DNA from 3 places in the Streptomyces sp. NPDC059564 genome. Region 2 is predicted to be linked to each of the others. Evidence: riboswitches for the same ligand, from Rfam matches in the RefSeq annotation. Region 2 holds a riboswitch; each other region holds the start of a gene.
The links. A riboswitch is a leader RNA that binds a small molecule or an ion and turns the genes downstream of it on or off. The one in region 2 is predicted to bind cobalamin.
Positions count from the first base shown of each region.

Region 1: linked by a shared signal. The riboswitch ahead of ACFV0Q_RS14370 (CoA-acylating methylmalonate-semialdehyde dehydrogenase) and the one ahead of ACFV0Q_RS22060 (ABC transporter substrate-binding protein) in region 2 are both predicted to bind cobalamin.
Region 3: linked by a shared signal. The riboswitch ahead of ACFV0Q_RS17310 (ribonucleoside-diphosphate reductase subunit alpha) and the one ahead of ACFV0Q_RS22060 (ABC transporter substrate-binding protein) in region 2 are both predicted to bind cobalamin.

Region 1 covers NZ_JBHWBP010000064.1:1,082-10,763, reverse strand. Annotated here, with positions in the region: gene ACFV0Q_RS14390 (3-hydroxybutyryl-CoA dehydrogenase) at 1-78, opposite strand, end outside; gene aceB (malate synthase A) at 75-1,673, opposite strand; gene aceA (isocitrate lyase) at 1,741-3,027, opposite strand; gene ACFV0Q_RS14375 (short-chain fatty acyl-CoA regulator family protein) at 3,413-4,816, shown strand; cobalamin riboswitch at 4,894-5,071, shown strand; gene ACFV0Q_RS14370 (CoA-acylating methylmalonate-semialdehyde dehydrogenase) at 5,258-6,757, shown strand; gene ACFV0Q_RS14365 (acyl-CoA dehydrogenase family protein) at 6,754-7,905, shown strand; gene ACFV0Q_RS14360 (enoyl-CoA hydratase/isomerase family protein) at 7,902-9,032, shown strand; gene mmsB (3-hydroxyisobutyrate dehydrogenase) at 9,029-9,682, shown strand, end outside.
Region 2 covers NZ_JBHWBP010000131.1:8,799-18,480, forward strand. Annotated here, with positions in the region: gene ACFV0Q_RS22020 (glycoside hydrolase family 18 protein) at 1-172, opposite strand, end outside; gene ACFV0Q_RS22025 (dihydrodipicolinate reductase) at 342-1,421, shown strand; gene ACFV0Q_RS22030 (carboxymuconolactone decarboxylase family protein) at 1,418-1,897, shown strand; gene ACFV0Q_RS22035 (GMC oxidoreductase) at 1,956-3,611, opposite strand; gene ACFV0Q_RS22040 (DUF4352 domain-containing protein) at 3,735-4,256, opposite strand; gene ACFV0Q_RS22045 (DUF5954 family protein) at 4,458-5,531, shown strand; gene ACFV0Q_RS22050 (ankyrin repeat domain-containing protein) at 5,634-6,371, shown strand; tRNA gene ACFV0Q_RS22055 (tRNA-Trp) at 6,426-6,502, shown strand; cobalamin riboswitch at 6,610-6,749, shown strand; gene ACFV0Q_RS22060 (ABC transporter substrate-binding protein) at 6,785-7,768, shown strand; gene ACFV0Q_RS22065 (FecCD family ABC transporter permease) at 7,765-8,808, shown strand; gene ACFV0Q_RS22070 (ABC transporter ATP-binding protein) at 8,805-9,590, shown strand; gene ACFV0Q_RS22075 (ASCH domain-containing protein) at 9,609-9,682, opposite strand, start outside.
Region 3 covers NZ_JBHWBP010000087.1:5,640-15,321, forward strand. Annotated here, with positions in the region: gene ACFV0Q_RS17290 (GntR family transcriptional regulator) at 1-427, shown strand, start outside; gene ACFV0Q_RS17295 (carbon starvation CstA family protein) at 559-2,811, shown strand; gene ACFV0Q_RS17300 (CstA-like transporter-associated (seleno)protein) at 2,808-3,005, shown strand; gene ACFV0Q_RS17305 (GNAT family N-acetyltransferase) at 3,097-3,591, shown strand; cobalamin riboswitch at 3,651-3,784, shown strand; gene ACFV0Q_RS17310 (ribonucleoside-diphosphate reductase subunit alpha) at 3,928-6,309, shown strand; gene ACFV0Q_RS17315 (ribonucleotide-diphosphate reductase subunit beta) at 6,309-7,325, shown strand; gene def (peptide deformylase) at 7,448-8,083, opposite strand; gene ACFV0Q_RS17325 (tetratricopeptide repeat protein) at 8,141-9,151, opposite strand; gene ACFV0Q_RS17330 (HD-GYP domain-containing protein) at 9,270-9,682, opposite strand, start outside.

The sequences.
Region 1 (9,682 bases), on a different contig from region 2:
CTCGGCGATGCCGGCGCCCATCTGCCCGCCGCCGACGACGCCGACGCGCTGGACGCGCCGGTTCGCGGGGGCGCTCACGCGTGCACCCGCGCTTCGGCACGGCGTACGAGGTGACGGGTGTAGGCCTCGGGCGTGAAGAAGCCGGGCGGTTGCGCGGCGAGCGCGGTGTTCACGAAGACCTCCCGGGCTTCGGTGGCCAGGGCCCGCGGATCCTCGGCCGCCAGGGCGGCGCATTCGGCGTCGAGGAGCGCCGTGACCGTGTCCCGGTCCACGTATCCGTGGCGGAGCCACTGCCAGATCTGGACGCGGGCGATCTCGGCGGTCGCCGCGTCCTCCATCAGCCCGTACAGGGCGACGGCGCCGCTGCCGCGCAGCCAGGCGTCGAAGTAGCGCAGGGCCACGGCGATGTTGGAGCGGACTCCCTCCTGTGACGGGGGCGAGCCGATCCGGCGGACGGACAGCAGGTCGGCGGCCGTGACCTCGACGTCCTCGCGCGCCCGGTCGATCTGGTGCGGGCTGTCCCCCAGCACCCCGTCGAAGACCTCGCGGCAGACGGGGACCAGGCCGGGGTGGGCCACCCAGGAGCCGTCGTAGCCGTCCTCGGCCTCGCGCTCCTTGTCGAGGCGGACCTTGGCGAGGGCCGCCTCGTTGGCCTCCGCGTCCTTGCCGGGGACGTGGGCGGCCATGCCGCCGATGGCGTGGGCGCCGCGCCGGTGGCAGGTGCGGACGAGGAGTTCGGTGTAGGCCCGCATGAACGGGGCGGTCATGGTGACCTTGGCGCGGTCGGGCAGCCGGAAGTCGGTGCGGTGGCCGAAGGTCTTGATGAGGCTGAAGAGGTAGTCCCAGCGGCCCGCGTTCAGCCCGGCACTGTGTTCGCGCAGCTCGTGGAGGATCTCCTCCATCTCGAAGGCAGCCGTGATCGTCTCGATCAGGACGGTCGCGCGGACGGTGCCCCGCGGGATGTCCAGCAGCTCCTGCGCGAGCAGGAAGACGTCGTTCCAGAGGCGGGCCTCGTAGCGGTTCTCCAGCTTGGGGAGGTAGAAGTACGGGCCGTACCCGGCGTCGATCTGCCGCTGCGCGCAGTGGAAGAAATAGAGGCCGAAGTCCACGAGGGAGGCGGACAGGGGCCGGCCGTCGGCCTCCAGGTGCTCCTCGGTGAGGTGCCAGCCGCGCGGGCGGACCATGATGGTCGCGAGGTGTTCGCCGAGGCGGTACTCCTTGCCGCCGGGGGCGGTGAAGTCGATGCGGCGTTCGACGGCATCGAGCAGGTTGAGCTGGCCGCCGACGACGTTGTTCCAGGTGGGCGCGGTGGCGTCCTCGAAGTCGGCCATCCAGACGCCGGCCCCGGAGTTCAGGGCGTTGACCGTCATCCGCCGCTCCGGCGGGCCGGTGATCTCCACCCTGCGGTCGGTGAGGCCGGGCGCGGGCGGAGCGACCCGCCAGTGGGGGTCTTCGCGCAGGGCGCGGGTCGCGAGCGGGAAGTCGAGCGGGGTGCCGCCCGCGAGGTGGCACGAGCGGCGGCGGCGCTCCTTGAGGATCTCCAGGCGGCGGCCGGCGAACGCGGCGTCGAGCCGGCCGACGAACTCCAGGGCCTCGGGGGTCAGGATCTCCTCGTGGCGCTCACCCGGTGCGCCGAGGACCTGCACACGGCCGGTCGGGGACTTCAGGGACATGCGGTTCTCCTCAGCGTGGGCCGCCGGGCGCCCTCCGTCGGGCGGCCCGGCGGGCCGGCGGCACGGGTCAGTGGAACTGCTCTTCCTCGGTGGAACCGGCGAGCGCCGTGGTGGAGGAGGCGGGGTTGACCGCGGTGGAGACGAGGTCGAAGTACCCGGTGCCGACCTCGCGCTGGTGCTTGACGGCGGTGAACCCCTGTGCCTGGGCGGCGAATTCCCGCTCCTGGAGGTCGACGTACGCGGTCATGCCGTGCTCGGCGTAGCCGCGGGCCAGGTCGAACATGCCGTGGTTGAGGGAGTGGAAGCCGGCGAGGGTGATGAACTGGAAGCGGTAGCCCATGGCGCCGAGTTCGCGCTGGAACTTGGCGATCTGGTCGTCGTCCAGGGCCGCCTTCCAGTTGAAGGACGGCGAGCAGTTGTAGGCGAGCATCTGGTCCGGGTACCGCGCGTGGACGGCCTCGGCGAACGCGCGGGCCTGGGCCAGGTCCGGGGTGCCGGTCTCGACCCAGATGAGGTCGGCGTACGGGGCGTAGGCGAGGCCGCGGGCGATGACGGGGGCCATGCCGTTGCGGACCCGGTAGAAGCCCTCGGCGGTGCGTTCCCCGGTGACGAACTCGGCGTCGCGCTCGTCGACGTCGCTGGTCAGCAGGTTCGCGGCCAGCGCGTCCGTGCGGGCGATGATCAGGGTCGGGGTGTCGGCGATGTCGGCCGCCAGGCGGGCCGCGTTGAGGGTGCGGATGTGCTGGGAGGTGGGGACGAGCACCTTGCCGCCCAGGTGGCCGCACTTCTTCTCCGAGGCCAGCTGGTCCTCGTAGTGGATGCCCGCCGCGCCCGCCGCGATCATCGCCTTGGTCAGCTCGAAGGCGTTGAGCGGGCCGCCGAAGCCGGCCTCGGCGTCGGCGACGATCGGGGCCAGCCAGTCCGTCGTGTCGGAGCCGCCCTCGGCGGTGGCGATCTGGTCGGCGCGCAGCAGGGCGTTGTTGATCCGGCGGACCACCTGCGGGACCGAGTTGACCGGGTAGAGGCTCTGGTCGGGGTAGGTGTGCCCGGCCTGGTTGGCGTCCGCCGCCACCTGCCAGCCGGACAGGTAGATCGCCTGGAGTCCGGCGCGGACCTGCTGGACCGCCTGGCCGCCGGTCAGCGCGCCGAGCGCGTGGATGTAGTCCTGTTCGTGGAGCTGGCGCCACAGCCGCTCGGCGCCGCGCCGGGCGAGGGTGTGCTCCTCGCGGATGCTGCCGGACAGCCGGACCACGTCCGCCGCGGAGTGGGTGCGCTCGATCCCGGCCCACCGCGGGTCGGTGGCCCACCGCTGTGCCAGCCGCTCGGCCGCCGCCGTCGTGTTCGCCTCTGCCATGACCGTCACCGTTTCCATCCGTCGCTTGTCTTGCCAAGGAGCCGGGCGCATGCCCGACTGGCTGGCACTTGGTGCCTGTTCGTGCGGGTGCGGCCGCCGGACCCGCCTGCGGGCCGAAGCTGAGCAATGCTGCCGGGCGCCGGGTGGGGCTGCCGGGATCACCGACATCAGGGCGTGAATCAGGCCCGGGAGTCCACCTCGGCTGCCGGGTCCGGCCGGCCGCAGGACCGACTCTGGCAGTGGCACCGGGTGCCATCAAGGAGGTACGTCTGCCAAGCTTTGCGAATCTTCGGCGGCGGTTTTGCCAAGGTTGCGAAGCCCCGTTCGGGTACGGGTCCGCGTACTGTGACGGGCACGGCGAAGGGGAGACCGGGAGGGGAGTGCGGTGAGCAAGACGTACGCGGGAGCCCGCCTGCGGCGGCTGCGCGAGGAGCGGCGGATGACCCAGGCCGATCTGGCCAGGGTGCTCGCGATCTCGCCCAGCTACCTCAACCAGATGGAGCACGACTCCCGCCCGCTGACCGTGCCCGTACTGCTGCGGCTCACCGAGGCGTTCGGGGTCGATCCCGGCTTCTTCTCCGAGCGCGACACCAGCCGCCTCGTCGCCGACCTGCGCGAGGCCCTCGCCGCCGAGGTCGCCGAGGCCCGTGTCTCCCCGTCCGACCTGTCGGAACTGGCCACGCGGATGCCGGCCGTCGCCGCCGTCCTGCTGGACCTGGGCCGGCGCGGCCAGCTCCTGGCGGAGCGGCTCGCGGAAGCGGCGGACGGCCGGGGCGGCGGAGCGGCGGAGGCGCCGCGCTCCCCGCACGAGGAGATCCGGGAGTTCTTCTACCGGAGGCAGAACTACCTCCACGACACCGATCTCGCCGCCGAGCACCTCGCCCGCGAGATCGGCATCCGCCCCGGGGAGGTGGTGCGCGCGCTGACCGCGCGGCTCGCCGACCGGCACGGGGTGCGGATCGCGGCCGGTTCCGACCGGCTGCACCACTACGACGCCGCCTCGCGCGTGCTGCACCTGTCCGGGCGGCTGCACCCCGGCCAGCAGGCGTTCCGGATGGCCACCCAGCTGGCCCTCCTCGAACACGGCGTCGAGCTGGACCGGCTGGCCGCCGAGGACTTCGCGGCCGGTTCCGCCGCGCACGGCCTGGCCCGGATCGGCATCGCCAACTACTTCGCGGCCGCGCTGATCCTCCCGTACCCGGACTTCCACGCCGCCGCCGAGGAGTTCCGCTACGACATCGAGCGGCTCACCGACCGGTTCGGCCTCGGCTACGAGACGGTCTGCCACCGGCTGAGCACCCTCCAGCGGCCCCGCCTGCGCGGGGTGCCGTTCTCCTTCGTGCGCGTCGACCGGGCCGGGAACATGTCGAAGCGGCAGTCGGCCACCGGCTTCCACTTCTCCCGCGCGGGCGGCACCTGCCCGCTGTGGAACGTGTACGAGGCCTTCGCCGCGCCCGGCCGCATCCACGTCCAGGTCGCCGCCATGCCCGACGGGCAGCGGTACCTGTGGACGGCCCGCGCCGTGACCCGCCACCGCGGCGGCTGGGGCGAGCCCGGCAAGACCTTCGCCATCGGGCTGGGCTGCGAGATCCGGCACGCCTCGCGCCTCGTCTACTCCGACGGGCTCGACCTCGGCAACGCCGGTGCGGACACGCCCATCGGGATGGGCTGCCGGCTCTGCGAACGCCTCGACTGCCCGCAGCGGGCCGTACCGCCGCTCGGCCGCGCCCTGGCCGTCGACGAGAACAGCAGCACGTTCGTCCCGTACCCGGTCGCGGACCGGGGCTGATCCGCACCCGGCGGTCGAGCCATGCTCGACCGCGGCCGGAAGGGGGTGTCGGGGGTGGACTTACTAGGACGTCCAACTATATGTTCGTGAACGAAGGTCCGCGGTGCAGGGAAGCCGGTGTGAATCCGGCACGGTCCCGCCACTGTGACCGGGGAGTGTGCTGCCATCCACACGCCACTGGCGAACGAGCCGGGAAGGCGGGCGGCACGCGGGGATCCGGGAGTCAGGATACCGGCCGCGGAATGTTTCGTGTTGTCCACGAGGATGGAGCAGACACGCATGGCACCGGTACGTACCCACGACCCTGGTGATCCGGCGGAGCGCGCGCACACCGACGCGCGCTCGTAGTTCCCACGGCGTTCCCCCAGCGGCGCACCCCACCGGGTCGCGCCGCCGGTCCGCCGTGCCATCCCCGGATCCCCCTGACGAGAGCAGGCAGCCATGGTCCGTGAACTCACCCATTTCATCGGCGGCAAGCACACCACCGGAACCTCCGGCCTCTTCGCCGACGTGCACGATCCCAACACCGGCGCCGTCCAGGCCCGCGTTCCGCTCGCCGGGCGCGCCGACACCGGGGCCGCCATCGCCAACGCCGAGGAGGCGCAGGCCGAATGGGGGCAGTGGAACCCCCAGCGGCGGGCCCGGGTCCTGCTCCGCTTCCTCCAGCTGGTGGAGGGCGAACGGGACTCCCTCGCCCGGCTGTTGTCGTCCGAGCACGGCAAGACCGTGGCCGACGCCCACGGCGACCTGCAACGCGGCCTGGAGGTGGTCGAGTTCGCCGCGGGCATCCCGCACCTGCTCAAGGGCGAGTTCACCGACAACGCCGGAACCGGCATCGACGTGCACTCGCTGCGCTCCCCGCTCGGCGTCGTCGCCGGGATCACCCCCTTCAACTTCCCCGCGATGATCCCCCTGTGGCAGGCCGCGCCCGCCCTCGCCTGCGGCAACTCCTTCATCCTGAAGCCCTCCGAGCGCGACCCGTCCGTACCGCTGCGCCTCGCGGAACTCTTCCTGGAGGCGGGCCTGCCGCCCGGCGTGTTCAACGTGGTCAACGGCGGCAAGGAGGCCGTCGACACCCTGCTGGAGGACCCGCGGGTGCAGGCCCTCGGCTTCGTCGGCTCCACGCCGATCGCCGCGCACATCTACGCCACCGCCGCCGCCCACGGCAAGCGCGCCCAGTGCTTCGGCGGCGCCAAGAACCACATGATCGTGATGCCGGACGCCGACCTCGACCAGGCCGTGGACGCCCTCGTCGGCGCCGGGTACGGCTCGGCGGGCGAGCGCTGCATGGCCATCGCCGTCGCCGTTCCCGTCGGCGAGGAGACCGCGAACGCGCTGGTCGCCAAGTTGAAGGAGCGGATCGCCACCCTGCGCGTCGGCCGCTCCGACGACCCCGAGGCCGACTTCGGGCCGCTGGTCAGCCGCGACGCCCTGGACCGCGTGGACCGCTACGTCGGCATCGGCGCCACCGAGGGCGCCGAACTCGTCGTCGACGGCCGCGGGTTCACCCTGCCCGGGCACGAGAACGGCTTCTTCGCCGGTCCCACCCTCTTCGACCGCGTCACCCCGGGCATGCGGATCCACCGCGAGGAGATCTTCGGCCCGGTGCTGAGCGTCGTACGGGCCGCCGACTACGAGGAGGCGCTGCGCCTGCCCACCGAGCACCCCTACGGCAACGGCGTCGCGATCTTCACCCGTGACGGGGACACCGCGCGCGACTTCACCCGCCGGGTGGGCGTCGGCATGGTCGGCGTCAACGTGCCGATCCCGGTGCCCGTGGCCTACCACACCTTCGGTGGCTGGAAACGGTCCGGGTTCGGCGACCTGAACCAGCACGGCCCGGACTCCATCCGCTTCTACACCCGCACCAAGACCGTCACCTCGCGCTGGCCCTCCGGGGCGAAGGAGGGCGCGAGCTTCACCATCCCCACGATGGGATGAGCGCCGTGAACACCCTCACCGAGGACCAGCTCGCCCTCGCCGAGGTCACCCTCGATTTCGCGCAGGAGCACCTGGCCCCGTACGCCGTCGGCTGGGACCGGGACAAGCACTTCCCCGTCGAGGTCCTGCGCAGGGCCGCCGACCTCGGCCTCGGCGGCGTCTACGTCCGCGAGGAGCACGGCGGTTCCGGGCTCGGCCGCGGCGACGGGGTCCTCGTCTTCGAGACCCTCGCGACCGGCTGCCCCTCCATCGCCGGCTACCTCTCCATCCACAACATGGTCGCCTGGATGATCGACCGCTACGGGGACCGGGCGCAGCGCGAGCGCTGGCTGCCCGGGCTCTGCTCGGCCGCCACCCTGGGCAGCTACTGCCTGACCGAGCCCGGGGCGGGCTCGGACGCCGCCGCCCTGCGCACGCGCGCCGAGCGGGCCGGCGACCACTACGTCCTGACCGGGGTGAAGCAGTTCATCTCCGGCGCCGGGGCCGCCGGGGTCTACGTGGTCATGGCCCGGACGGGCGAGGCCGGGCCGGGCGGGATCTCGGCCTTCGTCGTGGAGCGCGACGACCCCGGGGTGTCCTTCGGGCCGAACGAGCACAAGATGGGCTGGAACGCGCAGCCCACCCGTCAGGTCGTCCTCGACGGGGTAAGGATCCCCGCCGACCGCAGGCTCGGGGCCGAGGGCGACGGCTTCCGCATCGCCATGAACGGCCTCAACGGCGGCCGCCTCGGCATCGCCGCCTGCTCCCTCGGCGGCGCCCAGAGCGCCCTGGACCGCAGCCTGTCGTACCTCGCCGACCGGGAGGCCTTCGGCGGCCGGCTCCTGGACGCCCAGGCGCTGCAGTTCCGGCTCGCCGACATGGCCACCGAGCTGGCCGCCGCCCGCGCCCTGGTCCGGCAGGCCGCCGAAGCCCTCGACCTGGGTGACCCCCTGGCCCCGAGGCTGTGCGCGATGGCCAAGCGGTTCGCCACCGACACCGGCTACGCCGTCGCCGACCGCGCCCTCCAACTCCACGGCGGCTACGGCTACCTCAGCGAGTACGGCATCGAGAAGATCGTCCGGGACCTGCGGGTCCACCAGATCCTGGAAGGCACCAACGAGGTCATGCGCGTCATCGTCGCCCGCGGACTCACGGAGAGCCTGCGATGAACCACGAATCCCACGAATCCCACAAGCCCCACGAGACATACGCGACCTCCGCGACCTCCGCGACCCACGACGAGGTGCTGCTCCGTACGGAGGGCCGCGCCGCGTACATCACCCTCAACCGCCCCAAGGCGCTCAACGCCCTCACCCACCCCATGGTGCTCCGCATCGACGGGGCACTCGCCGCCTGGGAGCGCGACCCGGCCGTCGAGACGGTCGTCATCGAAGGCGCCGGGGAACGCGGTCTGTGCGCCGGTGGGGACATCCGCGCCATCCACGCCGACGCGAGCGGCGGGACGACGGCTTCCGCGGACTTCTGGCGCGACGAGTACCGGCTCAACGCCCGCATCGCCCGCTACCCCAAGCCGTACGTCGCCCTCATGGACGGCATCGTGATGGGCGGCGGAGTCGGGATCTCGGCCCACGGCACCGTACGGGTCGTCACCGAACGCTCCCGCGTCGCCATGCCGGAGACGGGCATCGGCTTCGTCCCCGACGTCGGCGGCACCTACCTGCTGGCGCTCGCCCCGGGCGAACTCGGGACCCACCTGGCCCTCACCGGTACGGCGGTCGGTGCGGCCGACGCCCTGCTGTGCGGGCTCGCCGACCACTTCGTCCCGGCGGCGCGACTGCCGGAACTGGCGGCGGAACCGGCCCGGTCCTGCGTACCCGAGGTCCTCCCCCGCTTCGTGGCCGACCCGCCGCCGGGCGAACTGGCCGCTGCGCGCGCCTGGATCGACCCCTGCTACGCGGCCGACACCGTCGAGGAGATCCACCGGCGGCTGCTCGCCACCGGCCTGCCCGACGCGAAGGCGGCGGCCGACGCGCTGACGGCGAAATCGCCCACGGCGCTCAAGGTCACCCTGGCGGCGCTGCGCCGGGTCCGGCGGCTCGGCCCGCTGGAGCGGGTCCTGGAGCAGGAGTACCGCGTGTCCTGCGCCGCGCTCGCCCACCCCGACCTGGTGGAGGGCATCCGCGCCCAGGTCATCGACAAGGACCGCAGTCCGCGGTGGTCCCCGTCCTCGCTGGCGGAGGTGGGCCCGGCGGACGTGGAAGGGTTCTTCGCCCCGCTCGGCGACCGCGAACTGCGGCTGGCCACGACCGATTCGGCTCAGGAGGTGCCCTGGTGAGCAGCACCGTGGCGTTCATCGGACTCGGCCACATGGGCGGCCCGATGGCGGCCAACCTCGTCAAGGCCGGCTACCGCGTCCTCGGGTTCGACCTGGTGCCGGAGCTCCTGGCCCGCGCCTGCGCGACGGGGGTGGAACCGGCCGCGTCGGCCGCCCTGGCCGCCGCCGAGGCGGAGGTGGTGATCACCATGCTCCCGGCGGGCCGCCACGTCCTGTCCCTGTACCGGGAGGACGGGCTGCTGTCGGCCGCGCGGCCCGGAACCCTGTTCGTCGACTGTTCCACCATCGACGTGGCCGACGCGCGGGCGGCGCACGAGGCGGCCGTGGCGGCCGGCCACCGGTCCCTCGACGCGCCCGTCTCGGGCGGGGTGGTGGGTGCGCGCGCCGCGAGCCTCACCTTCATGGCGGGCGGCGGCGCGGCCGAGTTCGCGGCGGCGGAGCCGCTGCTGTCCGTCATGGGCAAGAAGGCCGTGCACTGCGGGGCGGCGGGCGCCGGGCAGGCCGCGAAGATCTGCAACAACATGATCCTCGCCGTGTCGATGATCGGCGTCAGCGAGGCGTTCGTCCTCGCCGAAAGCCTCGGCCTGGACCACCAGGCCCTGTACGACGTGGCCTCCACCGCCTCCGGGCAGTGCTGGGCGCTGACCGTC
Region 2 (9,682 bases):
CCTGGACCTGGAAGTCACGCCCGTAGACCCCCCATTGGGTGAAGTACCCGACCTTCCGGAACCCGCGGTCGTGGTCCCCGGCCGCTCCGTTCTGACCGGCGGGCGCGAAGGCGGTCAGCAAGGAGAGGGAACAGGCGGCGACGGCGAGCCTGCCGAGCGTGCTGCGGCGCATGGGCTTCCTTTGCGGATGCGGGGAGTGGTGCTCGTGAGCCGGAAACTATTGGTCTGGACCAGCCGGGTCAAGGGGGTGTCCACCTCGGGTTCCGCGCGGCCGCCCGGTCGTCCGAAATTCCTCCTTCACGGCCCTGGGCACCTTTGCGCCCCCTCGCTACCCTCCGCGCATGATTCCCACGGTGGTCTGGGGCACGGGCAACGTCGGCCGCGCGGCGATCCGCGCCGTCGACGCCCACCCGGCGCTCGAACTCGCGGCAGTGATCGTCCACAACCCCGGAAAGGTCGGCCGTGACGCGGGCGAACTCGCCGGACTCCACCACCCGTTGGGGGTGGCGGCGACCGACGACAGCGAAGCGGTGCTCGCCGCCCGCCCCGCCGCCGTCGTCTACGCGGCGTCCGGCGACGTCCGCCCCGACGACGCGCTCGCCGACATCACGCGGGCGATATCCGCCGGGGCGGCCGTCGTCAGCCCCGCCCTCTACCCCCTCTACGACCACCGCAACGCCCCGCCGGAGTTCCGGGACCCGGTGCTCGCGGCCGTCGCGGCGGGCGGCGGCTCGCTCTTCGCCTCCGGCGTCGACCCCGGCTGGGGCAACGACGTGCTCCCGCTGCTGCTCAGCGGCCTCGGCACCACGGTGGACGTGATCCGCTGCCAGGAGATCTTCGACTACTCCACCTACGACCAGCCGGACTCCGTCCGCTACCTGGTCGGCATGGGCCAGCCCATGGACTACGAGCCGATGATGCTCATGCCCTCCGTCCCCACCATGGTGTGGGGCGGACAGGTCCGGATGATGGCCCGCGCCCTCGGCGTGGAACTCGACGAGATCCGCGAGACCTCCGACCGCCGCGCCCTCGACACCACGGTCACCACCCGCACCATGGGCGAGTTCGCGGCCGGCACCCAGGGCGCCATCCGCTTCGAGGTGCAGGGCATCGTCCAGGGCGAACCCCGCATCGTCATCGAACACGTCACCCGCATCCACCCGTCCTGCGCCCCCGACTGGCCCACACCGCCCGACGGCACCGGGGCCCACCGCGTCGTCATCGAGGGCCGCCCGCGCATCGAGGTCACCGTCGAGTGCACCGACGAGGGCGACAACCGCTCCGCGGGCGGCAACGCCACCGCCGTGGGCCGGCTGGTCGGCGCCATCGACTGGCTGGTCGACGCGGAGCCCGGACTCTACGACGCGCTCGACATCCCGCTGCGTCCCGCAGTCGGCAGACTCGGAAGGAAACAGCCATGAGAATCGACATTCCCGAAGGGCAGCACCCGATCGAGTACGTGTGGGGCGACATGGTCCCCGGCATCGGCATGGCCGCCGCCAACTTCTCCCTGTCCGTCTACGCCCACACCACCCTCGGCCTGCGCGAGTTCGAGGCCGCCCGGCTGCGCATCGCGCAGATCAACGGCTGCGTCTTCTGCCTCGACTGGCGCACCGACCGGGACGGCGAGACGGTCGAGGACGAGTTCCCCGACGCCGTCACCGCATGGCGGACCACCGGGGCCTTCGACGACCGCACGCGGCTCGCGGCGGAGTACGCCGAGCGCTACGCCCTGGACCACCACAACCTGGACGAGGAGTTCTGGGAGCGGATGACCGCGCACTACAGCCAGGTGGAGATCGTGGAGCTGAGCATGAGCATCGGCTCCTGGCTCGCCTTCGGCCGGCTCAACCACGTGCTGGGCCTCGACAGCGTCTGTGTGCTGCCGAGCGGCTGACACGGCCCGGGGCCGGACGGAGGTCCACCCTCCGCCCGGCCCCGGGATCCGTTCCCCGTCAGAGGTCCGTGGCGATGATCTTCTCTATGTTCCGCTCGGCGAGGGCCGTGATGGTCACGAACGGATTGACGCTGGTGTTGCCGGGGATCAGCGCTCCGTCGATCACGTAGAGGCCCGTGTAGCCGCGGAGGCGGCCGTAGTTGTCGGTGGCCCTGTTCAGTACCGCACCGCCCAGCGGGTGGTACGTGAGGTGGTCGCCCCAGATCTTGTTGGTGCCGAACAGGTCCGTCCGGTAGATCGTCCCCTCCTTCGAGTTGATCTTGTCGAAGATGGTCTTCGCCATGTCGATGGAGGGCTGCTTCCAGGCGGTCTGCCAGTTCAAGTCGACCTTGCCGGCGGCCGCGTTCCAGGTGAACTGGGCACGGTTGGGGTTCTTGGTGATCGAGAGGTAGAAGGAGGCGTACGTCTCGATCCCGGTGGGCAGCGGGGCCACTTCGGCGAAGGCGCCGCCCGCGTCCCAGTTGTCGATGCCGCCGCAGGGGATGGAGGCCTGCACCTTGCCGGTGGGGTCCCACAGGTGGTTCGCGCGGCCGCACATGACGTTGCCGTTGTCGCCCCAGCCCTTGCCGATCTCGTCGTTCAGGTTCGCCAGCGCGCCGGTGGCCTTCAGCCGGACCAGGAGCTTGCTGGTGCCCACGCTGCCCGCCGCGAAGAACACCTTGTCGGCGGTGACGGTCTTGGTGGCCACCACCGCCCCGGTGGTGTCGAGCTGTTCCATGGCGACCGTGTAGCCGCCACCGCCCGAGGGGGAGACGGTGGTGACCCGGTGCAGGGGGGAGATGCCGACCTTGCCGGTGGCCCTGGCCGCGGCGATGTAGGTCTTCTGGAGGGACTTCTTCCCGGCGTTGTTCCCGTAGAGGATCTCGCCGTCGACCGCGGACTTGGGGACGGTCCCGGCGACCTCCTGCTTCATGTAGTCCCAGTCGTAGACGTCCGGGACGAAGACGAAGGGGAACCCCGAGCGCTGGGCGTGCTTGCGGCCGACGCGGGCGAACTGGTAGCAGTCCACCGTCTCGAACCAGTCGGGGTCGACGAGTCCCACCCCGAGACCGGCGTTGGCGCGCGGGTAGTAGGTGGAGTACATCTCCTCCGCGTCCACCGAGGGCAGGATGGCCGCGAAGTTCTGCCGCTTGGGCGTCACGGCCATGCCGCCGTTGACGAGCGAGCCGCCGCCGACCCCGCGGCCCTGGTAGACGATGATCCCGCCCATCTCCTCGGCGTCCAGGATGCCCGTGTACTTGGGGACGTCCTTGTCGATGGGGAACCCGAGGAAATTGCTGAGCGGCGCCTTGGTCCTGGTGCGCAGCCAGTACGAACGGTAGTCGGGCTTCGTCGTGTTGGCGAAGATCTTGCCGTCGCTGCCGGGGGTGTCCCAGGCCATGCCCATCTCGATCATGTGCACGTCGACGCCGGCCTGGGCGAGCCGCAGCGCGGCGACCGAGCCGCCGTAGCCGGTGCCGATCACCAGGGCCGGGACATGGGCCCCGGAGTCGATCGGCGCGTTCGCCGCGGCCGCGCCGACGGTGGTTTTCGCCTGGGCGGGAGTGGTGTTGACCGCGAGGGCCATGGCTCCGAGAATAGAACCAGTTCCAGCGATGAATCCGCGGCGCGAAACGCCCTTGGACACCTTGCTGTGCAGGCTTTTGTCACTCATGTGACCTTCCTCACTCTCGACGGAGTGAGAACGAGTTCTACTGTCGAACGCCGGCTAAGTCACTACATACGGCGAGGTAACTTGTGGCTGGTTCCCCTTACTGAGCCCCTGGGTTCCCCGGGTTCAGGAGAGGCTCCACTGGCCCACGTCGTCACCGAGCCCGGCGTCCAGGGCGAACTGCACCGCCGCGAGCCCGGCGTCCCGGGGCACCCGGAAGGTGACGAAACCGGTGACCTCGGCGCCCGGATCGAGGCTGACGGTGTCCGGCAGGCCGGCTCCGGCCCGCGACTCCTGCGTCAGGCCGGTGAACCGCTGCCCCTGGCTGTCGAGGAGGTGCGCCGCCGCCGCGGGCGCGTCCCGGTACGGCACGGACCCGGTGTTCTCCAGCCGCAGCTCTACGGCGACCAGCCGGTCGCCGCCGGCCGAGCCCGCGGGGTCCACGACCCGGGTGAGGGTGACGTCGAGGCGCTCGCCGGGCCGGTTCCCGTCCAGGGGAACGGTCTCCCCGGACCCGCCGGGCCCCGCGCCGAGCAGCAGCACGGCGAGGAGCGTGCCCGGCAGCAGGCGCCCGCGACGGCTGAGGCGACCCAGACGGCCCGTGCGGCTCAGGTGGCCCGTGCGGCTCAGGCGACCCGTGCGGCCCATCGTCGGGACCTCCTTCTCCGCCCCTGCCTCAGCGCCCCCTCACCCCCACGATCCTCCGACCGCCCCGGCCCCGCCACCGCCCGCCTCCGCGGCGGGTCGGGCCCCCGCCGGACGCGGCCGTGGGCCCCCCCAAACCGGGGCGGGCACGCCGGGAAGGGAGGACGCCGGGGAGGGGTGGGGCGCGGTCGGCAGGATGGGGGCATGGACCGTGAGGGTGTGGGGCCGGGCGGGACGCGGCCGGTGGTGGTGCGGGTGCCGGTGGAACCGGTGGAAGCCGTCATGGAGGCCGACGCGGCCGACTCCACGGTGCTCGCCGGCGACGTGGTGGTGCGCGGGCCGTTGTTCGGGGTCGCGGCGCAGGACGCCGGGGACGGGCAGCGGTGGCGGGTGGTGATCGCGGTGACGGCCGGCTGCCCGCAGCTGGCGCGCGACAGCCTGAACTCGGCGCTGTGGTTCCGGGCCAAGGACGAGGCCCGGGACAGGGCGGAGCGGCGCGCCCTGCTGGCCGCTGTGGCCCGGCTGGAGAGCGAGCGGGTCGACGAACTGGACCTGGCCGGGACCCGGTACCGCGTCGTACGGGCCGAGGAGTACGCCGGCGCGGGCCCGGGCGGGATCGAGGAGCCCCGGCCGAGCGATCCGGAGCCCCCGGCCCCCGACTGGAACCGCGCCGTCAAGGAGCCGGGGATCGACGGCGGCCTGGTCCTGGACCCGGCCGCGCCGGTCACCCCGACGCAGGCCGTGGAGCAGCTGGCCCTGCGCGGCCTGCGCTACACCGGTGAGCGGTTCCCCGAGGACGTGCGCGCCGACGCGCGGCGGGCTCTCGACACCCACCCCGACGTCCTGTTGCTGCCCGCGACGTTCACGGTCGTGGAGCAGAGCCGCGCCCGCGGCTGGACCCCGGTCAGCGGCCCGCACGCGAGCGCGCACGCCGCCCGCAAGTCGCTGGACTTCGCCCTGACGTGGATGTGGCCCCGGATGCGCGGCCTCATCCCCGACGACGCCGACCCGCACACCGACGCCCGCACCCCGGCGGCCGGCGGGGGACCGGCGGGGAAGCTGGCCGCCTACGCCGAAGCCGCCGACGTGCTGCGCGCCGGACGCGTGAACCGGCTCGGATTCCAGGGCGCCACGTACCGGATCGCCCGCACCCGCCGCCTGCTGCGCTGGGGCCCCGACGGACCGGAAGGCCCGCGCCCGTCCGACATCAACAGCCAGGACCCCGCCCGCATCCACCTCGCGCTCGACGAGGACGGCCGGGTCATCCCCGAGGACTGACCCGCCGAGCCCGTCGGCACCGGTCACCCGCCGACCCGGCGGCTACGCTCAGTCCCCGACGCCGGCCGGGAGGCGCGGCGTACCCGCAGGAGAGGACGGGCCGTGCTGCGACTGGAATCGGACGACCCCCTGGCCGCGGCCGTCACCGCGGCGATCCGGGGCGGCGACCTCGCGGCATTGCGCCGGCTCCTGGAAGACCATCCCGGGCTCGCCGGCGCCCGCGTCGTCAAGCGCGGCGCGGCGGCGGGGGAGCGCAGCCTGCTGCACCTCGCCACCGACTGGCCGGGGCACTGCCCGCACACCGCCGAGGTGATCGCCCTCCTGGTGGCGGCCGGAGCCGACCCGGCGGCCCGCTTCGTCGGCGCGCACGAGGAGACCCCGCTGCACTGGGCCGCCAGCAACGACGACGTGACGGCCCTCGACGCCCTCGTCGCGGCGGGCGCCGACATCGAGGCCACCGGCGGGCTGATCGGCGCCGGCACCCCGCTCGCCGACGCCCGCGCCTTCGGCCAGTGGCGCGCCGCCCGCCGCCTCCTGGGGCACGGTGCCCGCCCCGATCTCCACGACGCCGCCACCCTCGGCCTGCTCGACCGCGTCACGGCCCTCCTCGACGCGGAGCCGGCCGAACCGGAGGAGGTGGACTGGGCGTTCTGGAACGCCTGCCACGGCGGCCAACTGTCCACGGCCCAGTACCTGTTGTCTCAAGGCGCGGACATCGACTGGATCGGCCACGCCGCCCAGACACCCCTGGACATGGCGTTGACCAGCGAGAACACCCAACTGATCGGCTGGCTCCGGGCCTGCGGCGCCCACACCCGGGCCGAAATCCACACCACTTGACCCCGGAATTCGGTGGATCTTCGCGGCGCGCCGTGCCATGGTTGGTCCCACCGAAGGGGTGTAGCTCAGCTGGCCAGAGCAACGGTCTCCAAAACCGTAGGTCGCAGGTTCGACTCCTGCCGCCCCTGCCATCGGAAAACAGCCAGAGGCCCGTGCCCGCGCGCAAACCGCCGCCGACACGGGCCTCCGGTGCGTCCGGATCCGGCCGGGGGGCTGGAGTTCCGGGCAAAAGGCCGCATCTGGCACACTTGGCCGGGTTGTCCCGGGCGGCGCAGGACAGGAAACCGGTGCGAATCCGGTGCGGTCCCGCCACTGTGACCGGTGATCCCGCCCGCGGGATCCCGGAAGTCAGACACTGACGCGCCGCCTCTTCACTTCGACCGGGGACGAGGATCCCCCGGAGAGGCCTCCCCATGTCGCGTTCCCGCGCAGCCCTGCGCTCCTTCGCCGCCCTCGCGTTCCTGATCCCGCTCGCCGCCTGCGGCGGACCCGGCCGGCCCGCCGCCTCCGAAGCGAAAGCCGCGCCCGGGTTCCCGTACACCCTCACCAACTGCGGTGTCAGCAGCACCTACCAGGCGCCGCCGCAGCGGGCCGTCACCATGAACCAGCACGCCACCGAGATCATGCTCGCCCTCGGACTCCAGGACCGGATCGCGGGCACGGCCTACCTCGACGACTCCGTGCTGCCCGCCTACCGGCCCGCCTACGACAAGATCAAGGTGCTGGCCGAGGAGTACCCCTCCAAGGAGGTCCTCCTCGGCGCCGACCCCGACTTCGTGTACGGCGGCTACGCCAGCGCCTTCGACAAGGCGCAGGGCCGCGACCGCGAAGGACTGGCGAAGTCCGGCATCAACTCCCGCCTGAGCGTGGAGTACTGCACCCAGGGCCCCGTCGGCCTCGCCCAGCTGAAGACCGAGATCACCGAAGTCGCCCGGACCTTCGGCGTGCCCGAACGCGGCGCCGCCCTCATCGAGGACGAGCAGCGCCGCGTCGACGCCGTCACCGCACGGGTGAAGGACAAGCCCAGGCCCTCCGTCTTCGTCTACGACTCGGGCGAGGACTCCGCCTTCACCTCGGGAGGCGACGGCATAGGCAACGAGATCGTCTCCCGCGCCGGGGGGACGAACGTCTTCGCCGACCTCAAGGACACCTTCGGCGACGTGTCGTGGGAGAAGGTCATCGAGCGCAAGCCCGAGGTCGTCCTCATCTACGACTACGGCGGCACCACCGTCGAGTCCAAGAAGCGGCGCCTGTTGAACGACCCGGCGCTGGCGCAGGTTCCCGCGATCAGGAACCAGCGGTTCGTCGTACTGCCGCTGTCATCCGCCGTCCTCGGCGTGCGGGTCGCCGACGCCGCCGAGTCCCTGGGCCGCCAGCTGCACCCCGACGCCGCGTGAAGCGGCGCCGGACCACCGCCGTCCTCGTCCTGCTCGCCGTCCTGCTCGCCGCGTCGGGGGTGGCGGGGCTCGCCCTGGGGCCCGTACGGATCGGCCCCGGCAAGGTCCTCGACCTCCTGCTCGCCGGGCCGGGGGCGGGCGGCGGGGCCTTCGCCTCCATCGTGTGGGACGTCCGCATGCCCCGGGTGCTCCTCGGGATGGTCGTCGGCGCCGGACTCGCCGTCGCGGGCGCCGTGCTCCAGGCCCTCGTGCGCAACCAGCTGGCCGATCCCTTCCTGCTGGGCGCCTCCTCGGGCGCCTCGGCGGGCGCCGTGCTCGTCCTCGTCTTCGGGACCGCCGCGGGCGCGGGCGCCGCCGGGTTCGCGACCGGGGCCGGGGTGCCGCTCGCCGCGTTCGCCGGTTCCATGGCCGCGCTCGTCGCCGTCTACGCGATGGCCCGGCGCGGCGGCACCATGACCACCGGCCGGCTGATCCTGGCCGGAGTCGCGGTGCAGTACGTCCTGTCCGCCCTGACCAGCCTGGTCCTCGTCCTGTCCGCGCGCCCCGACCAGATCCGCTCCGTGCTCTTCTGGACCCTGGGCGGGCTCGGCGGCGCCCGCTGGGACGAACTCGCCCTGCCCGCCGCCGCGCTGCTCGTCGGCACCGGCGTGCTCGTCACCCTGGCCCGGCCGCTCGACCTGCTGCTCGCGGGGGAGGAGGGCGCGCACACCCTCGGGCTGGACACCGGCCGCTTCCGGGCCGCCGTCTTCGTCCTCACCTCCCTCGTCATCGGGGTACTGGTGGCCTACAGCGGGGCGATCGGCTTCGTCGGGCTGATGGTTCCGCACGCCGCCCGCATGGTGGTCGGCGCCGGACACCGGGCGCTGCTGCCCGTCGCCGCGCTGGGCGGGGCCGTGTTCCTGACCCTGGCCGACCTGGTCGCCCGTACGGCCGCGGCGCCCGAGGAGATACCCGTCGGCGTGGTCACCGCGCTGGTGGGCGGACCGTTCTTCCTGTGGATGCTGCGCAGGTCCACCCGAACCGAAGGAGTGGCCGGATGACGGCCGGGAGTCCGGTGGAACTCGCCGTGGAGGCCGTGCGTTACGAGATCGACGGGCAGCCGCTGCTGCACGGAGTCGACCTCACCGCCCGGCCCGGCGAGACGGTGGGTGTGGTCGGCCCGAACGGCAGCGGCAAGACCACGCTGCTGCGCTGCGTCTACGGCACCCTCCGGCCCACCTCCGGACGGGTGCTGCTCGACGGGACCGACGCGGGCTCGCTGAGCGTGAAGGGGCGCGCCCGGCGGGTGGCGGCGGTCCCGCAGGACGCGGCCGGCACCCTCGGGCTGACGGTCCGCGAGGTCGTCGCCATGGGGCGCAGCCCGCACAAGCGGTTCTGGGAACAGGACGGCCCGGACGACGCCCAGCGCGTCGACGCGGCCCTGGAGACCGTCGGCGCGGCCGCCTTCGCCGCACGCCGCTTCGACGAACTCTCCGGCGGCGAACGCCAGCGCGCCCTCGTCGCCCGCGCCCTCGTCCAGGAACCGGGCCTGCTCGCCCTGGACGAGCCGACGAACCACCTCGACATCCGCTTCCAGCTGGAGATCCTGGGCCTGGTGCGCCGGCTTCCGGCCACCAGCCTGCTGGTCCTGCACGACCTCAACCTGGCGGCGACCTTCTGCGACCGCCTGTACGTACTGGCGGCCGGCCGCGTCGTGGCGTCGGGCCCACCGGACGAGGTCCTGACGCAAGCCCTGCTGTCCGAGGTCTACGACGTCCGCACCCACATCACCCCGCATCCCACCACGGGCACGCCCAACATCGTCTACCTCCCGCAGACTTGACCGGGCGCTGTGAAGCCGTCAGTTCGTCAGACGGAAGTGAACGATGACGGCCTCGTCGGTCGACTTGATGTCGGGGTAGTGGAACCGCAGCC
Region 3 (9,682 bases), on a different contig from region 2:
CCTGGACATCGGCTACGTCACCGCCGACGACACCCTCGCCGGACTCCTCAAGATCGCCACGGGGGGACGGGTCCTGCGCATCGAGCGGCTGCGCCTGGCGAGCGGCGAGCCCATGGCCATCGAGACCACGCACCTGTCGGCCAAGCGCTTCCCCGCGCTGCGCCGCTCCCTCGTCAAGTACACCTCTCTGTACACCGCCCTCGCCGAGGTGTACGACGTCCGGCTCGCGGAGGCCGAGGAGACCATCGAGACCTCACTGGCCACCCCGCGCGAGGCCGGACTGCTCGGCACCGACGTCGGCCTGCCGATGCTGATGCTCTCCCGGCACTCCCTGGACGCCGACGGCGAACCGGTCGAATGGGTACGTTCGGTGTACCGCGGCGACCGTTACAAGTTCGTAGCCCGTCTTCAGCGACCCGCCTTGTAGCAGACGGTTGACTCCTGTTCGACCTGCGGTGGACGCTCGTACCGCTATGCGGACGGGGGCTTACGTCCACCGGTCGGGCCCCCGTAGATTCCCTGCGCTCAAAGCAGATGATCAACGAGGGGACGAGGATCATGCCGGAACCGGAAGCAACAGGGACAGACCGGGCTCCAACACCCGGGAACACGGCGGGCCCGGGCATCAGGCCGGGCTCGCCGTCCCGTTCGGGCGGGCTCACTCCCCGGTCCATCGCGATATGGGTGGGCGTGGCCCTCGTCGGGGCCATCGGCTGGGGCGTGCTGGCTCTGTCCCGGGGTGAGGAGATCTCGGCCGCCTGGCTGCTCGCGGCCGCGCTGGGCTCGTACGCCATCGGGTACCGCTTCTACGCGCGCTTCATCGCGAACCGCGTGCTGAAGGTGGACAAGACCCGGGCCACCCCCGCCGAACGCCTCGACAACGGTGTCGACTTCCACCCCACCGACCGGCGCGTCCTCTTCGGCCACCACTTCGCCGCCGTCGCCGGCGCGGGCCCGCTGGTCGGCCCGGTGCTCGCCGCGCAGATGGGCTACCTGCCGGGCACCATCTGGATCGTCGCGGGCGTCATCTTCGCCGGCGCCGTCCAGGACATGGTGACGCTGTTCTTCTCCACCCGCCGCGACGGGCGTTCGCTCGGCCAGATGGCCCGCGACGAGATCGGCCCGGTCGGCGGGGCCGCCGCGCTCGTCGCCGTGTTCGTCATCATGATCATCCTGCTGGCCGTGCTCGCACTGGTCATCGTGGGCGCGCTGGCGCACTCGCCCTGGGGCGTCTTCTCCATCGGCATGACCATCCCGATCGCCCTCTTCATGGGCGTGTACCTGCGCGTCCTGCGGCCGGGCCGGGTCACCGAGGTCTCCGTCATCGGCGTCGCGCTGCTGCTCCTCGCCATCGTCGCGGGCGGCTGGGTCGCCGAGTCCTCCTGGGCGGACGTGTTCACCCTGGAGAAGGAGACCCTGGTCGTCTGGATGGTCGCGTACGGGTTCATCGCCTCGGTGCTGCCCGTGTGGCTGCTGCTCGCGCCGCGCGACTACCTGTCCACCTTCATGAAGGTCGGCACCATCGCCCTGATGGCGGTCGGCGTGGTCATCGCGATGCCGACGCTGCGGATGCCCGCGGTCACCGACTTCGCCGCCCGGGGCGACGGCCCGGTCTTCGCCGGCTCGATGTTCCCCTTCGTCTTCATCACCATCGCGTGCGGGGCGCTGTCCGGCTTCCACTCGCTGGTCGCCTCCGGCACCACCCCGAAGATGATCCAGAAGGAGACGCAGGTCCAGGTCATCGGCTACGGCGCGATGCTCACCGAGTCCTTCGTCGCCATCATGGCCGTGATCGCCGCGTGCATCATCGAGCCCGGCCTCTTCTTCGCGGTCAACTCCCCCGCCGGCGTCGTCGGCGCCACCGTCCAGACCGCCTCCGAGGCCGTCACCCACCTCGGCTTCGCCATCAGCCCCGAGGCCCTCGCGCAGGCCGCGAAGGACGTGGAGGAGACCAGCCTGCTGTCCCGTACGGGTGGCGCGCCGACCTTCGCACTCGGAATGTCGGACATCTTCTCCTCCGTCATCGGCGGGGCCGGGATGAAGGCCTTCTGGTACCACTTCGCCATCATGTTCGAGGCGCTCTTCATCCTGACCACGGTCGACGCGGGCACCCGCGTGGGCCGCTTCATGCTCCAGGACACCCTCGGCAACGTGCACAAGTCCTTCAAGGACATCAGCTGGAAGCCGGGCGTGTGGCTGGCGAGCGCGATCGTGGTCGGCGGCTGGGGGTACTTCCTGTGGGTCGGCGTCAAGGACCCGCTGGGCGGCATCAACCAGCTCTTCCCGCTGTTCGGGATCGCGAACCAGCTGCTCGCGGCGGTGGCCCTGGCCGTCTGCACCACGCTGCTGGTGAAGTCCGGGCGGCTCAAGTGGGCCTGGATCACGGGCGTCCCGCTGGCCTGGGACGTGGCCGTCACGCTCACCGCGAGCTACCAGAAGATCTTCTCTGAGGACGTGAAGGTCGGGTTCTTCGCGCAGCGCGACAAGTACCAGAGCGGCATCGACGCGGGGAAGGTGCTGCCGCCCGCCAAGAACATGGACGAGATGCACACCGTGGTCACCAACGCCACGGTCGACGGCGTCCTGTCCGCGCTCTTCGCGGTGCTGATCCTGATCGTGCTCGCGGACGCGGCCCGGACCTGTCTCAAGGCCGTCGCCGACCCGGGCTCGGTGCGGCTGTCCGAGGTGCCGTGGACCGAGTCGAAGATCGTCGCCCCGGCCGGGCTGGTCGCCACCGCCGAGGAGAAGGCCGAGCTCGCGGCGGCCGGCCTCGACAGCGGCGGCGGCCGGGTCCCGGAACCCGTCAGGTGAGCGGCGTCCGCGGGGCGCTGGCGAAGGCGCGGTTCTACGTACGGGAGTTCTCGGGCGAGGCCGCGTACGAGCGCTACGTCGCCCACGCCCGCTCGCACGACCCGGACGCCGAGGTCCTGACCCGGCGCGCCTTCGAGCGGGCCCGCACGGACGCCCGCGAAGCGGACCCCCGCGAGGGCTTCCGCTGCTGCTGAACCCCGCACCGCGCAGGACACCGGGCCGCCGGGCTCCCCTCCGAGGGAACCCGGCGGCCCTTCGCGCGGGCGCCCGTGCACACTCGGAGCCATGGACTTCGAGATCCGGGCGGCCGTGCCCGCCGAATACGACGAGCTGGGCGAGATCACCGGGCAGGCCTACACCGGGGACGGACTGCTCGACCTGAACGAGGACGACCACTACCTGAACGTCCTGCGGGACGTCGCGGGCCGGGCCGGCGACGGCGAGGTGCTCGTCGCGGCACAGGACGAAGAGCTGCTCGGCGGAGTGACGTTCGCCGCACCCGGCAGCCGGCTCGCCGACATCGCGGGACCCGGCGAGGCCGAGTTCCGGATGCTGGCCGTGACCTCCGCCGCGCGCGGCAAGGGGGTCGGCGAGGCCCTCGTACGCGCCTGCGTCGACCGTGCCCGGGCCCTGGAGGTCACGGCGCTGGTGCTGTCGACCCAGCCCGCCATGGAGGGCGCCCAACGCCTCTACGGGCGCCTCGGCTTCGTCCGTACGCCGGAGCTGGACTGGTCCCCGATCCCCGCGCTGACCCTCCTCACATACCGACTGGAGCTGTGACACCACGCTGAGCGAAGGGCGCGCCGACACTACATGTGGGGGCTACCGCATCGGGCCGCCCCCACATGTATGCTCATGGCTGCTGTCGTCGCAGGGGAATCCGGTGCGAATCCGGAACTGTCCCGCAACGGTGTGAAGTGCACCCATTCGTGCTCCGCAAGTCCGAGGACCTGCCGACAGCGCGCCCGGCTCGACCGAACCGGGTGCCGATTCGTCCGGGCCTCGCGGTTGGGCCGGTGGACGCCATGCGGTGGTGCGCCTTCCCGCCACGCCCGCATGCGCCCGCCCGCGCCCCGCCCCGCCGATGACCGGGCCGAGCGAGGGAGAGCTCCCCCCGTGACCATCGCGCCTGCCGCACCGCGCGCCGAGTCCGACCAGCCCGCAGCCGAAGGCCCCGGGGCCGCGCTGCTGCGGACCCTCACCGAGCTGACGGCCGACCTCGCCGACACCGACCCGGGCCGGGTCGCCGCCGCCGCCCTGCGCGGCCGCAGCTCCGTCGCGGACGAGGCCGAGCTGCGGGGGCTGGCCACCGAGGCCGCCGCGGGCCTGATCTCGGAGGACCCGGCGTACTCCCGCCTCGCCGCCCGCCTGCTCACGCTGGCCGTGGCCGACGAGGCCGCGGGCCAGGGGTCGACCTCCTTCGCCGAATCCGTCGCCGTGGGCCACCGCGAGGGCCTGATCGCCGACCGCACCGCCGAGTTCGTGGCCCTCCACGCCGCCCGGCTCGACTCCCTGGTCGAGCACGCGCTCGCCGAGGGCGCGGACGACCGCTTCGGCTTCTTCGGCCTGCGCACCCTGCACAGCCGCTACCTGCTGCGCCACCCCATCACCCGCCAGGTGATCGAGACCCCGCAGTACTTCATGCTGCGCGTGGCCTGCGGCCTCGCCGAGAACGAGTCCGTCCAGGCCGTCGAGGAAGTCGCCTCCCTCTACCGGCTGATGAGCCGCCTGGACTACCTGCCGTCCTCCCCCACGCTCTTCAACTCCGGCACCCGCCACCCGCAGATGTCCTCCTGCTACCTGCTGGACTCCCCGCTGGACGAGCTGGACTCGATCTACGACCGCTATCACCAGGTCGCGCGCCTCTCCAAGCACGCCGGCGGCATCGGCCTGTCGTACTCCCGCATCCGCGCCCGCGGTTCGCTGATCCGCGGCACCAACGGCCACTCCAACGGCATCGTGCCGTTCCTGAAGACCCTCGACGCCTCCGTCGCCGCCGTGAACCAGGGCGGCCGCCGCAAGGGCGCCGCCGCCGTCTACCTGGAGACCTGGCACGCGGACATCGAGGAGTTCCTGGAGCTCCGCGACAACACCGGTGAGGACCAGCGCCGTACGCACAACCTGAACCTCGCCCACTGGGTGCCGGACGAGTTCATGCGCCGCGTGAACGCCGACGCCGACTGGTCGCTGTTCTCCCCGGCCGACGTCCCCGAGCTGGTCGACCTGTGGGGCGACGACTTCGACGCCGCCTACCGCAAGGCCGAAGAGGCCGGCCTGGCCCGCAAGACGATGCCCGCCCGCGACCTGTACGGCCGGATGATGCGCACCCTCGCGCAGACCGGCCAGGGCTGGATGACCTTCAAGGACGCCTCCAACCGCACGGCGAACCAGACCGCCGAGCCGGGCACGGTCGTCCACTCCTCCAACCTGTGCACCGAGATCATCGAGGTCACCAACGACGGCGAGACCGCCGTCTGCAACCTCGGCTCGGTCAACATGGGCGCCTTCGTGGTGGACGGGGAGATCGACTGGGAGCGCCTGGACGAGACCGTCCGCACCGCCGTCACCTTCCTCGACCGCGTCGTCGACATCAACTTCTACCCGACCGAGCAGGCCGGGCGCTCCAACTCCCGCTGGCGGCCCGTGGGCCTGGGCGCGATGGGCCTCCAGGACGTCTTCTTCAAGATGAAGATGCCCTTCGACTCCCCCGAGGCGAAGGCCCTGTCCACCAAGCTCTCCGAGCGCATCATGCTGGCCGCGTACGAGGCCTCCTGCGACCTCGCCGAGCGCAGCGGCCCCCTCCCGGCCTGGGAGCAGACCCGCACCGCCCGCGGCGTCCTGCACCCCGACCACTACGACGTCGAGCTGAACTGGCCCGAGCGCTGGGACGCCCTGCGCGCCCGCATCGCGAAGAGCGGCATGCGCAACTCGCTGCTCCTGGCCATCGCCCCGACGGCGACCATCGCCTCCATCGCGGGCGTGTACGAGTGCATCGAGCCGCAGGTCTCCAACCTCTTCAAGCGCGAGACGCTCAGCGGCGAGTTCCTCCAGGTCAACGGCTACCTGGTGGAGGAGCTGAAGAAGCTCGGCGTGTGGGACGCGCAGACCCGCGAGGCGCTGCGCGAGTCCAGCGGCTCCGTGCAGGGCTTCGGCTGGATCCCGGCCGAGGTGCGCGAGCTGTACCGCACGGCGTGGGAGATCCCGCAGCGCGGTCTGATCGACATGGCGGCGGCCCGTACGCCGTTCCTCGACCAGGCGCAGTCGCTGAACCTGTTCCTGGAGACGCCCACCATCGGCAAGCTGAGCTCGATGTACGCGTACGCCTGGAAGCAGGGTCTGAAGACCACGTACTACCTGCGTTCGCGCCCGGCGACGAAGATCGCCCGCGCCGCCTCCGGCAGCGCCGTCCCCGCGGCCACCCCGCTCCCGCAGGCCGTCGACGCCGACGCCCTGGCCTGCTCCCTTGAGAACCCCGAGTCCTGCGAGGCCTGCCAGTAATGAGCTCCACCGCAAAGAAGAACCTGCTCGACCCGGGCTTCGAACTGACCCTGCGTCCCATGCGCTACCCGGACTTCTACGAGCGCTACCGGGACGCGATCAAGAACACCTGGACCGTCGAGGAGGTCGACCTCCACTCGGACGTCGCCGACCTCGCGAAGCTGACGCCGGCCGAGCAGCACATGATCGGCCGTCTGGTCGCGTTCTTCGCGACGGGCGACTCGATCGTCTCGAACAACCTCGTCCTGACCCTGTACAAGCACATCAACTCCCCGGAGGCGCGCCTGTACCTGTCGCGCCAGCTGTTCGAGGAGGCCGTGCACGTCCAGTTCTACCTGACGCTGCTCGACACCTACCTGCCCGACCCGGACGACCGCGCGGCCGCCTTCGACGCCGTCGAGGAGATCCCGTCGATCCGCGAGAAGGCGCAGTTCTGCTTCAAGTGGATCAACGAGGTCGAGAAGCTGGACCGGCTGGAGACGCAGGCGGACCGCCGCCGCTTCCTGCTGAACCTGATCTGCTTCGCCGCGTGCATCGAGGGCCTGTTCTTCTACGGCGCCTTCGCGTACGTGTACTGGTTCCGCTCGCGCGGCCTGCTGCACGGCCTCGCCACGGGCACCAACTGGGTGTTCCGCGACGAGACCATGCACATGAACTTCGCGTTCGAGGTCGTGGACACGGTCCGCAAGGAGGAGCCGGAGCTCTTCGACGACGCCCTCCAGCAGCAGGTCACCGACATGCTGAAGGAAGCCGTCGAGGCGGAGCTGCAGTTCGGCCGCGACCTGTGCGGTGACGGCCTGCCGGGCATGAACACCGAGTCGATGCGCGAGTACCTGGAGTGCGTCGCGGACCAGCGCCTGGTCCGCCTCGGCTTCCCGGCGGTGTACGGCTCGCAGAACCCGTTCTCGTTCATGGAGCTCCAGGGCGTCCAGGAACTGACGAACTTCTTCGAGCGCCGCCCGTCGGCCTACCAGGTCGCGGTCGAGGGCACGGTCGACCTGGACGAGGACTTCTAGGTCCCGGGTCGCACGGCGGAAGGCCCCGCACCGGGATCCCGGTGCGGGGCCTTCCGTCGTGCGCCGGTCCCCGCACCTTTCCCGAGGTCCGCTCCCAGTGGAACCGGACCGTGCCGGAAGGGCTACGCGTTCGGGACGACCTCGTAGCGCGGGGTGCCCTCTTCCATCTGCCGCAGCGCGTCCTTGCGGTCGCGCTTCGAGAGCCGGTCGATGTACAGGTACCCGTACAGGTGGTCGGTCTCGTGCTGGAGGCAGCGCGCGAAGTAGCCGGTGCCGCGGACCTTGATCGGGTTGCCCTGCGCGTCCTGGCCGGTCACCTCGGCGTAGTCCGGGCGGGCCAGCGAGGCGTACGCGGTCGGGACGGAGAGGCAGCCCTCGTTCGAGTCGTCCAGCACGCGCGTGGCGGCCGGCAGCTCCACCAGCTTCGGGTTGATCACGACACCGGTGTGCCGCTTGCCGTCGTCGTCGGGGCAGTCGTAGACGAAGACCTTGGCGTCCACGCCGATCTGGTTCGCCGCCAGGCCCACGCCCTCGGCGGTCTTCTGGCTGGCGAACATGTCGTCGATCAGCTGCGCCAGCTCGTCGCCGAACTCGGTGACGTCCTTGCACTCCCGGTGCAGCACCGGGTTGCCGACCACCGTGATCGGGCGGGACGTGCCGCGCTCGCGGTGGGCGAGCTCGCGCGCCTCACAGTCCTCGGTGTCCACGACGTAGCCCTCGTCATCGACCGGGATCACCTGGTTCTCCTGCTGCGCCATGTCCGCCGTACGCCTTCCGTAAGTCACCGATGTGCCGGTACAGCCTACGGCCCGGGCTCAGCAGACTTCCTCGAGATCCCGCCATTCCCGGCTGTCGGGGCTGTCCGCGACCCATCCGTCGAGCAGTCCGCGCACCAGGCCGGCCGGTGCCGCGATGCCGCATTCGCGCTCCGGCACCCACAGGGAGCCCGAACCGGCCGTCCGGTGGCCGAGCGGGCCGGGGTGGCCCGGTTCGCTGTGGTCGTGGGGGTCCAGGCGGTCCGCGTCGCCCTCTCCGCTGGGCATCGCGCTCTCCGAACAGCTCCGGCACAGCAGCCGCACCGACGAGGACCAGTCCTCGGCGGCGAAGCCCGCGTCGGAGGCCAGCTGCTCCAGGGCGTCGCGGTCGGCCTCGGTGGCCGCCTCCAGCAGCACCACCCAGGTCGGCACCGGGGAGGGCGCCCACAGCTCGATCTCGTCGAAGACCGGGTACGAGGGTCCGGCGGCGGTGATCCGCTCCCCGTGCGGGACCCCGTCGTGGAGGACGACCTCGCCCCAGCGGCGGCCCGAGGAGGGCAGCGGAATGGACAGGACCTCCATCCGGGCCGGATCGAGCCTGCGGCCCCACACGACCTCGGCCTCCCCCTCGGGGGACAGCCGCACGGCGGCGCTGCCAAGCTCCATGCCGACCGGTTCCCCGCTGTGCCTGCCGTTGTGGGCGGCCGTCCCGTGCGGGTCTCCCGGCACCTTCAGCCCGTACGCCTGCCAGGCCCGGCGGGCCAGCGGCCAGTCCTGCAGCGCGGTCGCGGCGATCCCGACGTTCCACCAGTCCGGGGCGCCGGTCTCGCGGTCCAGCAGGGCCACGGCGCGCAGCCCGGCGGACCGGGCCTGCTCCCAGTCGTGCCGGAACTTGTGCAGGAGGGCCAGGTTGAACCAGGACTCGGACAGCCAGGGCTCAAGATCGGCCGCCCTGGTCAGCAGCGCTCCCGCGTCCTCGTACCGACCGTCGCCGATCAGCGTGAACGCGCGGTCGGTGGCCTGCCGCCACGAGGCGGAGGGCCGATGCCGTACCTTCCCGAAGATCCTCACGATTCCCGCCTGCCTGGGGGCACCTCCCAGCGGTGGCTGGGGGACAACGGTGCAGCCTTGCGGACACTCCTACTGCATCCAACCATGCCCGCTCGGACGGCCGCTCATTACCCATGGGTTACCCCGGTCGAACGGGAACGACTCTGACCCGCCCGCCCCTGGCCAGAACCCTCGCCAAGGACTCGACGACCTCCGGCTGGTAGTCGTGCCCGGTGCCCAGCCGCAGCTGCTCCAGGGCGGCCAGTGAGCCGCCCGGGTGACGGCTCCCGCCGACGTGCCCGGCGAGGTCCTCGTACGCGTTCACCGCGCGCACGATGCGGGCGGCGACGGGCTGGTCCCGGTACGGCTCGGCCTGCCGCTCCACGATCACCGCCACCTCCGCGGGCACCCCGGTCTGGCGGGCCACCTCGCCGCCCAGCCCGGCGATCCGGCGGGCCTCGGCGGCGGGCAGGCAGGCGGTGGCCCCCGAGGGGACCGGGTCGACGAGCGAGAGCTGGCCGATGTCGTGCATCAGGGCGGCGTACTCCAGCA